Linked DNA regions of Pseudovibrio sp. M1P-2-3. The protein of the gene in region 2 interacts with the protein of the main gene of each other region in a pairwise test. Links are inferred from orthologs where the notes say so. Each region holds a gene or a part of one and is shown on either strand. Other genes may lie near its edges.

Region 1 (2,988 bases), 1.3 Mb from region 2 along the record:
CGCGCTGAATATTGTCCTTGGGCATTGACTGCCCTTTGGCATTTTGTACAGCCAAGCGTAAACGCGGGTTTTTATCCGGATCAGGATCGCCCATCTTGGCTGCTACGGTAATTTCTTTAGAAAGTTTGGAAAACATCTTTGACCGCACAGCGTCCTGCCGCCCTTTGCGGTGCATGATGTTTTTAAATTTTGAATGTCCAGCCATAGGTCTTTCCGGATCAATTGCTTCGTTAACTTTTAAAAAGCAGACGGCTTAATTAGAGGCATATAGCGGCAGATAGAGTGAGCTAGTAACAAGCTCGCCACAGGTCGCCCCTCAAAGCGGATAGCTTTATATATATCCGTAATGCTTATAGTAAGTGCTGCGCGTAAAATAAAGAGGGGCGCAACTTACTCTCCTAACTCACTTAGCTTACTGCCCCTTGGGCCAAAAGTGAGGAATAACCTGTGAAAGCCTGCCACCGATACGAACCGGAGAGACATGGGTTGCAAGACCTGTCCTATCATCTGTCTCTACAGCGACACCACAGATGGTTGCTTCCCCCGAAGCTGGCGTAAAACGCCCCCCAGGTATTTTCCGAAGAAAGCGGCTTACCGGCTCTTCCTTTTCCATTCCCAAGACTGAATCATAGTCCCCGCACATGCCCGCATCAGACATATAGGCTGTTCCACCCACAAGAATCTGGTGGTCTGCAGTAGGCGCATGGGTATGGGTTCCCACAACAAGCGACACCCTACCATCGCAAAAATGCCCCATGGCCTGCTTCTCGCTTGTAGCCTCTGCATGCATATCAATTATGATTGCGTCCGCTACATGCCCAAGAGGGCACTCCTCGAGTATTTTATCCACCGCTGCAAAAGGATCATCCAGCGCATCCATATAAACACGACCCATTACGTTCGCGACTAGAACATTTGCTCCGTTGCGCGCTCTGTAAAGGTTTGCTCCTTTTCCAGGAGACCCTGGGGGATAGTTTGCAGGTCGCAGCAGTTCCGGATGCCGCTCAATATAAACCAGTGTATCCCGTTGATCCCAGATATGGTTTCCAGTTGTCACCACATCCGCACCAGCATCCAGCACATCTTGAAGAATTTGCTCGGTAATCCCGAAACCTGCTGCGGAATTCTCGCCGTTCACAACAACAAAATCCAACTGGTTATCCTCAACCAATTGCGGCAGTTGTTCAATTACAGCAGTGCGCCCTGATCGTCCTACCAAGTCGCCAAGAAAAAGCAGCCTCATTCGGGTTTCCTTTATCAATCCCTTTTAAACGAAAGGAACCCGTCCTCAGTCAAGATACCATCAAGTTTCTGATCATGGGGTTCCACAGGCACCTCTTCTACTTGCTGGCACGAAAATGCAAGCCCAATTCGCAAGCAGACTTTTTCTTTTTCTATCGCTTGAATAGCACGATCATAAAAACCGCCACCATAACCCAAGCGGTTTCCGCCTTTATCAAAGGCTAACAGCGGCAGCAAGAGTAGGTCGGGCAAGGTAACCGGGGCATTTTCTGGGGGGCCATAACTTCCAAAGCCTGCAGGTTGAAGCTCCTCACTTCCATCATAGTGACGAAAGATCAATTTCTCACCATCAACAACCGGTAGGCACAGCTTTGCACCCGCAGTTTTCAGAGCTTCCATTAACGGCCTTGGGTCAATTTCACCATTAATCGGCCAATAACCCGCAACATTCATCCCCTTTGCTAAGGCTAGAGCATGTAAATGTGACACGAGTTTTCTGGAAGCAGTTGCTTTTTGCTCACTTAGCAAGAGAGTACGGCGCTGTTTTACAGTTTTGCGAAGTTTTTCTTTTTGTACAAAACGTACCGGAGGAGTTTCTATCACTTCAACCCTACCTAAGCTGCAACCCCTCAAAACAAACAGTTTTCACTCAGGTAAGGAGCGTGCCACTTCAGCCGTTAACGATTGTGCAATCCCGGAGAACCTACAATGTAGGTGGGTGCCGTGTGTTTAAGCCCACGAGCGAAAACAGGAACAGCTCCCGAAGGAATGCGTAAGGCCCCGGGGATAATGTTTCGCCTGACGAACTGCGCAGCGACGCCTCCCACCCTATACATAAAGACTTTCCAGAATGCCAGCCCTGACCATCAGGAAACTTCCACTTCTTCCTTTGGAACTCCGGCAAGGCTTTCCGCCAATTCTTCGATTTTCACTGCAACTTCGTTCAGCTTGCTGCTCATCAACTCTTCGCGACGTGCCGAGATTTCACCGTGAGCATTATTTTCCCGCTTCAATTGGGCAATTTCTGCATCCAGCTTCTCACTTTGGCGCTTGAGGTCTTCCTCGAACTGCACCTTAGTTTTAGCCAGATCCTCCTCCAGAACCTTCAATTTCCGCTCTTTTTCCGCCATCTGGTCCATAGCCATAATTCCGGCCATAACTGTCAGGCGCAAGTCTCCAATTTCACCAAAGCTTCCTCTTAGCATGTCAATGCTCTCATCAAAGCGCTTGGCTAATCCCAGCAACCTCTCTTCTTCCCCATCATCGCAGGCCATACGAAAACTACGGCCGTTAATTGTGACTGATATTTGTGCCATACGTCAGCGTCCCTGCTTATCAAGTACAGTTCGAATTGACTCCATGGCAGCAACGAGGCGCCTTGAAACTTCTTTATTGATGCTTTCCAACTTATCAGCACGAGCTTCCGCACTATCTAAAGTTGCTGCCAGACGCGAACGGTCTTCTCCCAAGCGCTGGATATCGGTCTCCAAAACATCAACCATTTTGTCAGTAGATAGCCGCTGATGGGCAACGGTTTCCAATTTTCCAACAGCCGCCGTCAAACGCCCAAGTGCATCATTGAGTTTTTGGCTGTTTTCCATACTTGCCTTGCCCTTGTTATCTACCAATTCATGTCAGCAGCATTTAACCTGTCGTATAAGATATTGCTATAACTGACTAAGCTTTACTGTACCTTCTCTAAGGCATGCTTTGCCACCGTTTCTATGAGAGAAACCAGCTTACCCC
Region 2 (3,066 bases):
CTTTGCGAACGTGGATTTACCGTTACCGTTAGCTCCCAGCAGGGCAATGCGGTCATCGTGGTCGATGTTGAGGTTGAGGTGCGATAGCACAGTTTTTTCCCCGTAGCCAACAGAGCCGCTTTCAACTCTGATGATGGGGGGAGAAAGTTGCACCTTGGGGCTTGGAATGCTCAATGGCAGGGAACTTTCTTCGTTCAAGACCGAGACCGGTTGCAAACGCTCCAGCATTTTCAAACGGGACTGTGCCTGTCGTGCCTTTGTCGCCTTGGCCCTGAAGCGGTCAACGAAAGCCTGCATGTGCTTTCGTTGCGCTTCCTGCTTTTCCGACTGTTTCTGCTGCAGGATCATTTTCTCGCGCCGCTGGCGATCAAAACTGTCATACCCGCCCCGGTAGAATGTCAGTTTGCCGCGAGCCAGATGCACGATAGAATCAACGGCTTTATTCAGCAGGTCCTTGTCATGGCTGATCAAGAGAACTTGGTGGGGATACCTGGCCACAAAGTTCTCAAGCCACAAGGTGCCTTCAAGGTCGAGGTAGTTGGTGGGCTCGTCCAGCAATAAGAGGTCAGGCTCGGAAAACAGAAGGGCTGCAAGCGCGACGCGCATGCGCCAGCCACCCGAGAAATCGGCACACGGCTGCTTTTGCTGGTCATTGTCAAAGCCCAGACCGTTGAGTATAGCCGACGCGCGAGCTTCGGCGCTGTGGCTGTCAATGTCGGTGAGGCGTGTATGTATTTCGGCAATGCGGTGCGGGTCCGTTGCACTTTCCGCCTCATTCAAAAGCGCTGTTCTTTCCGTATCGGCCGCGAGGACGACTTCCAGCAAACTTTCCTGTGTACCGGGAGCCTCCTGTGCAACTTGTCCAATTTTAGCATTTCGCGGCATGAACGTGCTGCCGCTCTCGGGCGAGAGATCACCCGTGAGCAATTTGAAAATGGTAGATTTGCCTGCGCCATTGCGACCGATAAGTCCGGTTTTGGAGCTAGAGGGAATCGTGACGCTGGCGCTGTCGATTAATAGGCGGCCCGCTATGCGGTATGTCAGGTCTGTTATTTGAAGCATGTGCTCCTGTTAAAACGTCAAGATTACATTTTGCAAGAGGGGAGTGCGTAATGAGTGATATATTTCTGTCAGCTTTTGATTTGTAAAAGAAAAATACGCCCCTTCGCGCTTTCAATGGGAAACCTGCATGGAAGGAGGGGATACTCTCTTGCAATTTCATGTGTTCTAAACGTATATCCTGCGCGAACACTAAAAATATGTGTAGGGGCCCTTGAGGTCCGTTTTACGAGTTCTTTTTGGCTCGGCAACTATTAGGCAGGTATACAATGGCGATTGAACGCACTTTCTCTATGATTAAGCCAGACGCAACAAAGCGCAACCTGACAGGTGCGATCACAGCCAAGCTTGAAGAAGCTGGTCTGCGTGTTGTTGCATCCAAGCGCGTATGGATGTCCCTGCGTGAAGCAGAAGGCTTCTACGCTGTGCACAAAGAGCGTCCTTTCTTCGGCGAACTGACAGAATTCATGTCCTCCGCTCCTACAATCGTTCAGGTTCTGGAAGGCGAAAACGCTATTGCGAAAAACCGTGAAGTTATGGGCGCAACAAACCCAGCGGACGCAGCAGACGGCACAATCCGTAAGGAATTCGCTCTGTCCATCGGCGAAAACTCCGTACACGGTTCAGATGCTCCTGAAACAGCTGCCGAAGAAATTTCCTACTGGTTCTCCGGTACAGAAGTAGTTGGCTAATTCTTGAATGTTACCATTCAAGTTTGCAAGGCTGGGGGAAACCCCGGCCTTTTTTGTGGGCAAGATAAAGCGTGTGACCAAGCTTATGCAGCTCCATGTTGTTGAGCTGTCCGTTGAGCGAGTTTGCTAAGTTATTCATGAAGTCGTCAGCTGAACAGATCTGGTAATCTGTGATCCTTTGCCTCCATTATTTTTCTGATATACGGGGCTGATTTTGATTGATACACCCAAATAAACTCTCACAAACCGTAATGGATAATGAGGAAAAAATGAGCCAACACCCTATCGTATCTGACCTCGCAATTCGCAAAACTGCGAAACGGTATGATCCAAACAAGCGTGTTCCAAAAGAGCTAATGGAAGTCCTCTATGAGGCTCTGCGTTTGACTGCATCCTCTATCAATTCACAGCCTTGGAAATTTATTGTGTTGGAAAGCGGTGAAGCCAAAGCACGGATGGGAGAGACATTTGTTAATATGTTTCAGTTTAACAAGCGTCAGGTGTTGGATGCTTCACATGTCATCTTACTTGCCCATAATCCGCGGTACACACGAGAGGATTATGCCAAGGTTGTCGATACGGATATAGCAAGTAATCGTACAGCGCCTGAAGAACGAGACAGCGCCTTAGCAAAGTTCGCTTTTGCCGAGATGAACACCGATGAAAATGGAAACACATCTGCGTGGACAAATGCTCAAACTTACATTGCCTTGGGCAATGCGCTGCATGTACTTGCCCGCCTCAATATAGATGGCACCCCTATGGACGGTGTTGATACTGCGCTTATCAGTAAAGTCTTCGAAAAAGAGTTGAATGGCTATGTCTGTAGTATTGCTCTGGCTTTAGGTTATCATCACAATGCCACGCTCCCAAAATCAAGACTCCCGAAAGAAAATGTTCTGCAAGTTCTCTAGGTCCTGTCTGCAAATAAGATTTACAAACCTGATAATAATCGATTCAAGGTAATTTTTTGAGAGGTTATCTTGGCGCGGCACTTGTTGAGTGATGATGAGTGGGCGTTTTTTGAGCAGTTTGTCGCTGCCATACGGGGACGAGGTGGTCGTAACCCGAAGGACCATCGCCGTGTTCTTGGCGGGATCTTTTGGATTGCCAGAGCTGGTGCACAGTGGCGCGATTTGCTCGAAGAATTTGGGAAATGGATCAGTGTATGCCAACAACTCCGCCGGTGAAGCCAAGCAGGGTTCTGGGAATTGATCCTGTCCGTGTTGAATGACAGTAATGCAATCCCTTCCAGTGTTCATATGATTGATAGCACTATCATTCGTGCCCACCAGCAGGCGGCGGGCGCAAAAGG
Region 3 (2,921 bases), 520 kb from region 2 along the record:
TTGATGCAGTTGGAAACAAAGTCGTCGACATCTACGCGCTTATGGAACTGTTCTCCCCCGGTCAAGGCTTCACAGAACTTACATTGTCTCCCTTACACGGACACAATATAGAGCATGGAGACAGTGAGCTGCTCGCCAACGTGCAATTGAGCGAGCTGCGCCTCTCCATATTTCACTTGGCCAATAAGCACCAAAGAGGAGAAGAGGACGCTATCGCAGTGATGTCAGGACGCTACTAAGGACCTGCCAGACAGCCGCTCACGGGATAAGCCTGTCACTTCTGGATGCGCTCAGCAGCTAACCTCGATCTCGTCTGCGAGCGCAAGCACAGATACTTTTTTAGCGTCAGCCTCCATATGCTTAACATACGCATCCGCGCTTTGATCCAAAATGGGGAAAGTGGCGTAGTGCATGGGTATTATCTGCTTGAAATTGAAGTAGCGCTTGCACGCCATAGCGGCAGTATTTGCACCCATGGTAAACCGGTCGCCAATGGGGACCAGCCCCACTTTTGGTGCGTAAAGCTCATTGATTAGCGCCATATCACCGAAAATATCAGTATCTCCCATGTGGTAGAGCGTGGGTTCACCTTCTGCCTCAATGATCAGGCCATTGGGGTTTCCCATATAAATGGGGGTGCCGGTCTCTGCCTGCGATGACGAGCTGTGAACTGCATTGGTGAGCGCCACTTTAAAGGGGCCCACATCCACACGGCCTCCGCATCCCATGGGGTTGATGCTTTCTATGCCATGGGAAGAGGCCCACATACAGACTTCAAAACAAGAGGAAAGCTGAGCCCCTGTATTCTTGAGAATATCCAGAGCATCGCCCAAGTGGTCATCGTGTCCATGCGAAAGAAGGACATGCGTGACGCCGCTTGAGACCTGTTCTACGCTTTTGTCCTTCGGGAAGTGGGGGTTTCCCGACAGGAACGGATCAATAAGTATCACCGCGTCTTTAATTTCTATTCGAAAAGCGGAATGTCCCCAATATGTGATCTTCATTGATACCTCCTGCCAGACTTTTGTTTTGTGTCCAGCTAGCTTCCTAACAAAACAAAAGGATTAAATTCTGAAGGCATTAGGAAACAGCTGTGGCATCAATTGGAATTCCTGAATTATTAGGCTCCCAAATACAGGAAGTCGAGCAGTCCCCTCCTCGTTCAGGACTTAATCCAATGCGGGCAAGGACCAGTCAATGGCATCCCCCCCCTGCTCCTTCAGGAATGCATTGATCTTGGAAAATGGTTTGGAGCCAAAAAAACCACGGTAAGCAGAAAGGGGAGAAGGGTGAGCCCCGCTCAACACCAAATGCTTCTGGCAGTCAATCAGCTTAGTTTTTTTCTGCGCATGAGCTCCCCACAACACAAAGACAAGACCTTGTCTTTTCTCGCTCAAAGCCTCAATGGCGCTATCCGTAAATAACTCCCAGCCCAGTTTTGCATGGGCTCCCGCTTTACCCTCTTCAACAGAAAGCGAGGTGTTCAATAGTAAAACACCCCGCTCTGCCCAAGCTTGCAGGAAACCATGTTTGGGCGCAGTGATTCCAAGGTCACTCTCCAGTTCCTTATAGATGTTGCGCAAGGAAGGCGGGATTTTCACATCCGGCTGAACAGAAAACGACAGTCCATGTGCCTGCCCAGAGCCGTGATAGGGATCCTGCCCCAAAATCACGACGGATACTTTTGAAAAGGGCGTTGCATTAAAAGCGGAAAAGCGTTGATCCTCTGGCGGGTAAATGACTGCCCCAGCCTCTCCCCGCTCCTTCAAAGCATTTTCAATCTCTTTAAAATAGGGTTGTGTGAACTGGGAACCAAGAACTTTACGCCATTGAGGTTCCAATGCATCTTGATGCATACAATTTTCCTGTTGTTTTTTGAAAGGCTCGGGAGACAAGCTTTCTCTTAGCCAAACAAGCGGTCTCTTGGCAACCTTGCAGCTCTATGTTAGAGCGCAGCCATGGCAAATGACCCAACTTATTCTACAGAAGAATTTGAAGCTCACCTTCAATACGGACAGCGCGTTCTTGGCATGGATCTTGGCACGAAGACCATTGGCCTTGCCCTTTCCGACATGGGGCGGCGCATCGCGTCTCCTCTTGAGACCATCAAACGCAAGAAGTTCACCATTGACACTGACCGCTTACTCGAACTTTGTGCCCAACATCAGGTTTGCGGGTTGGTTCTCGGGCTACCACTGAACATGGACGGAACAGAAGGCCCACGCGCACAAGCCACACGCGCTTTTGCCCGCAATCTGGCCCAGCGTACGGACATTCCGATTACTTATTGGGACGAGCGCCTTTCCACCGCAGCTGTAACCCGTACACTTATTGAGGCTGACCGCTCCCGTGCACGGCGAAGTGAACTGGTCGACAAAATGGCAGCTAGTTATATTTTACAGGGGCTTCTGGATCGTTTACAGGTTGGCGCCACTTCATTTTTCAACGACTAACTCCCCCAACCTTTCTGCACGGGGCGCTTTATCCAGACTTTAGAAAGACCCCGCATGCAATTGGTTGTTTCAGCAATCCTTCCTATTATCTTGCTGCTTTTGACTGGCTGGGCCCTTGGCTACAGCCAGTTCATCCCGCCAGAGGGCTGGGCCTCAATCGAGAACCTGTGCTACTGGGTTTTGATTCCCGCACTTTTGATCCCCAGTGTGGCCAGCGCGGATTTTTCCAGCATTCATGTGGGAAAGTACGCCGTCGTTATGTTAGGGTCCGTTACTTTTCTCATTGCAATTTTGATGGCTCTACACCCCTTACTGCAACGCTATCTGGGGGTCTCCGGCGCGTCGTGGACATCTCTGGCGCAAGGAACCATTCGCTGGAACGGCTTTATTACGTTGGCGGTTGCCACAAAAGTATTAGAGGATACAGGCGTTTCCCTCATAGCCATTGCCTTTGCAATTTTGACGCCG

Evidence for each region.
Region 1: the proteins of ndk (region 2) and P6574_RS02825 interact in binary tests that used the Escherichia coli proteins (3 or more experiments, as listed by UniProt). The link is inferred for Pseudovibrio sp. M1P-2-3 from one-to-one orthologs.
Region 3: the proteins of ndk (region 2) and ung interact in binary tests that used the Escherichia coli proteins (3 or more experiments, as listed by UniProt). The link is inferred for Pseudovibrio sp. M1P-2-3 from one-to-one orthologs.

What each region holds. Positions count from the first base shown.
Region 1 is NZ_JARRCW010000001.1:589,619-592,606, reverse strand. The notes cover bases 52-2,883. They hold P6574_RS02825 (5-formyltetrahydrofolate cyclo-ligase), read right to left. Parts: upstream 1,846-2,883; coding sequence 1,258-1,845; downstream 52-1,257. Other genes in these bases: P6574_RS02810 (DUF4164 domain-containing protein), read right to left, coding at 2,562-2,843; P6574_RS02815 (cell division protein ZapA), read right to left, coding at 2,109-2,558; P6574_RS02830 (TIGR00282 family metallophosphoesterase), read right to left, coding at 413-1,243; P6574_RS02835 (YebC/PmpR family DNA-binding transcriptional regulator), read right to left, coding at 52-205. Also shown: more of P6574_RS02835, read right to left, coding at 1-51. UniProt on the Escherichia coli protein: Involved in the removal of 5-formyltetrahydrofolate.
Region 2 is NZ_JARRCW010000001.1:1,904,387-1,907,452, forward strand. Bases 130-3,039 are described here. They hold ndk (nucleoside-diphosphate kinase), read left to right. Parts: upstream 130-1,328; coding sequence 1,329-1,751; downstream 1,752-3,039. Other genes in these bases: P6574_RS08635 (ABC-F family ATP-binding cassette domain-containing protein), read right to left, coding at 130-1,062; P6574_RS08645 (NAD(P)H-dependent oxidoreductase), read left to right, coding at 2,021-2,665. Also shown: more of P6574_RS08635, read right to left, coding at 1-129. UniProt on the Escherichia coli protein: Major role in the synthesis of nucleoside triphosphates other than ATP. The ATP gamma phosphate is transferred to the NDP beta phosphate via a ping-pong mechanism, using a phosphorylated active-site intermediate.
Region 3 is NZ_JARRCW010000001.1:1,381,973-1,384,893, reverse strand. The notes cover bases 14-2,778. They hold ung (uracil-DNA glycosylase), read right to left. Parts: upstream 1,857-2,778; coding sequence 1,170-1,856; downstream 14-1,169. Other genes in these bases: P6574_RS06270 (AEC family transporter), read left to right, coding at 2,508-2,778; ruvX (Holliday junction resolvase RuvX), read left to right, coding at 1,959-2,453; P6574_RS06285 (metal-dependent hydrolase), read right to left, coding at 291-1,004; P6574_RS06290 (hypothetical protein), read left to right, coding at 14-239. Also shown: more of P6574_RS06290, read left to right, coding at 1-13; more of P6574_RS06270, read left to right, coding at 2,779-2,921. UniProt on the Escherichia coli protein: Excises uracil residues from the DNA which can arise as a result of misincorporation of dUMP residues by DNA polymerase or due to deamination of cytosine.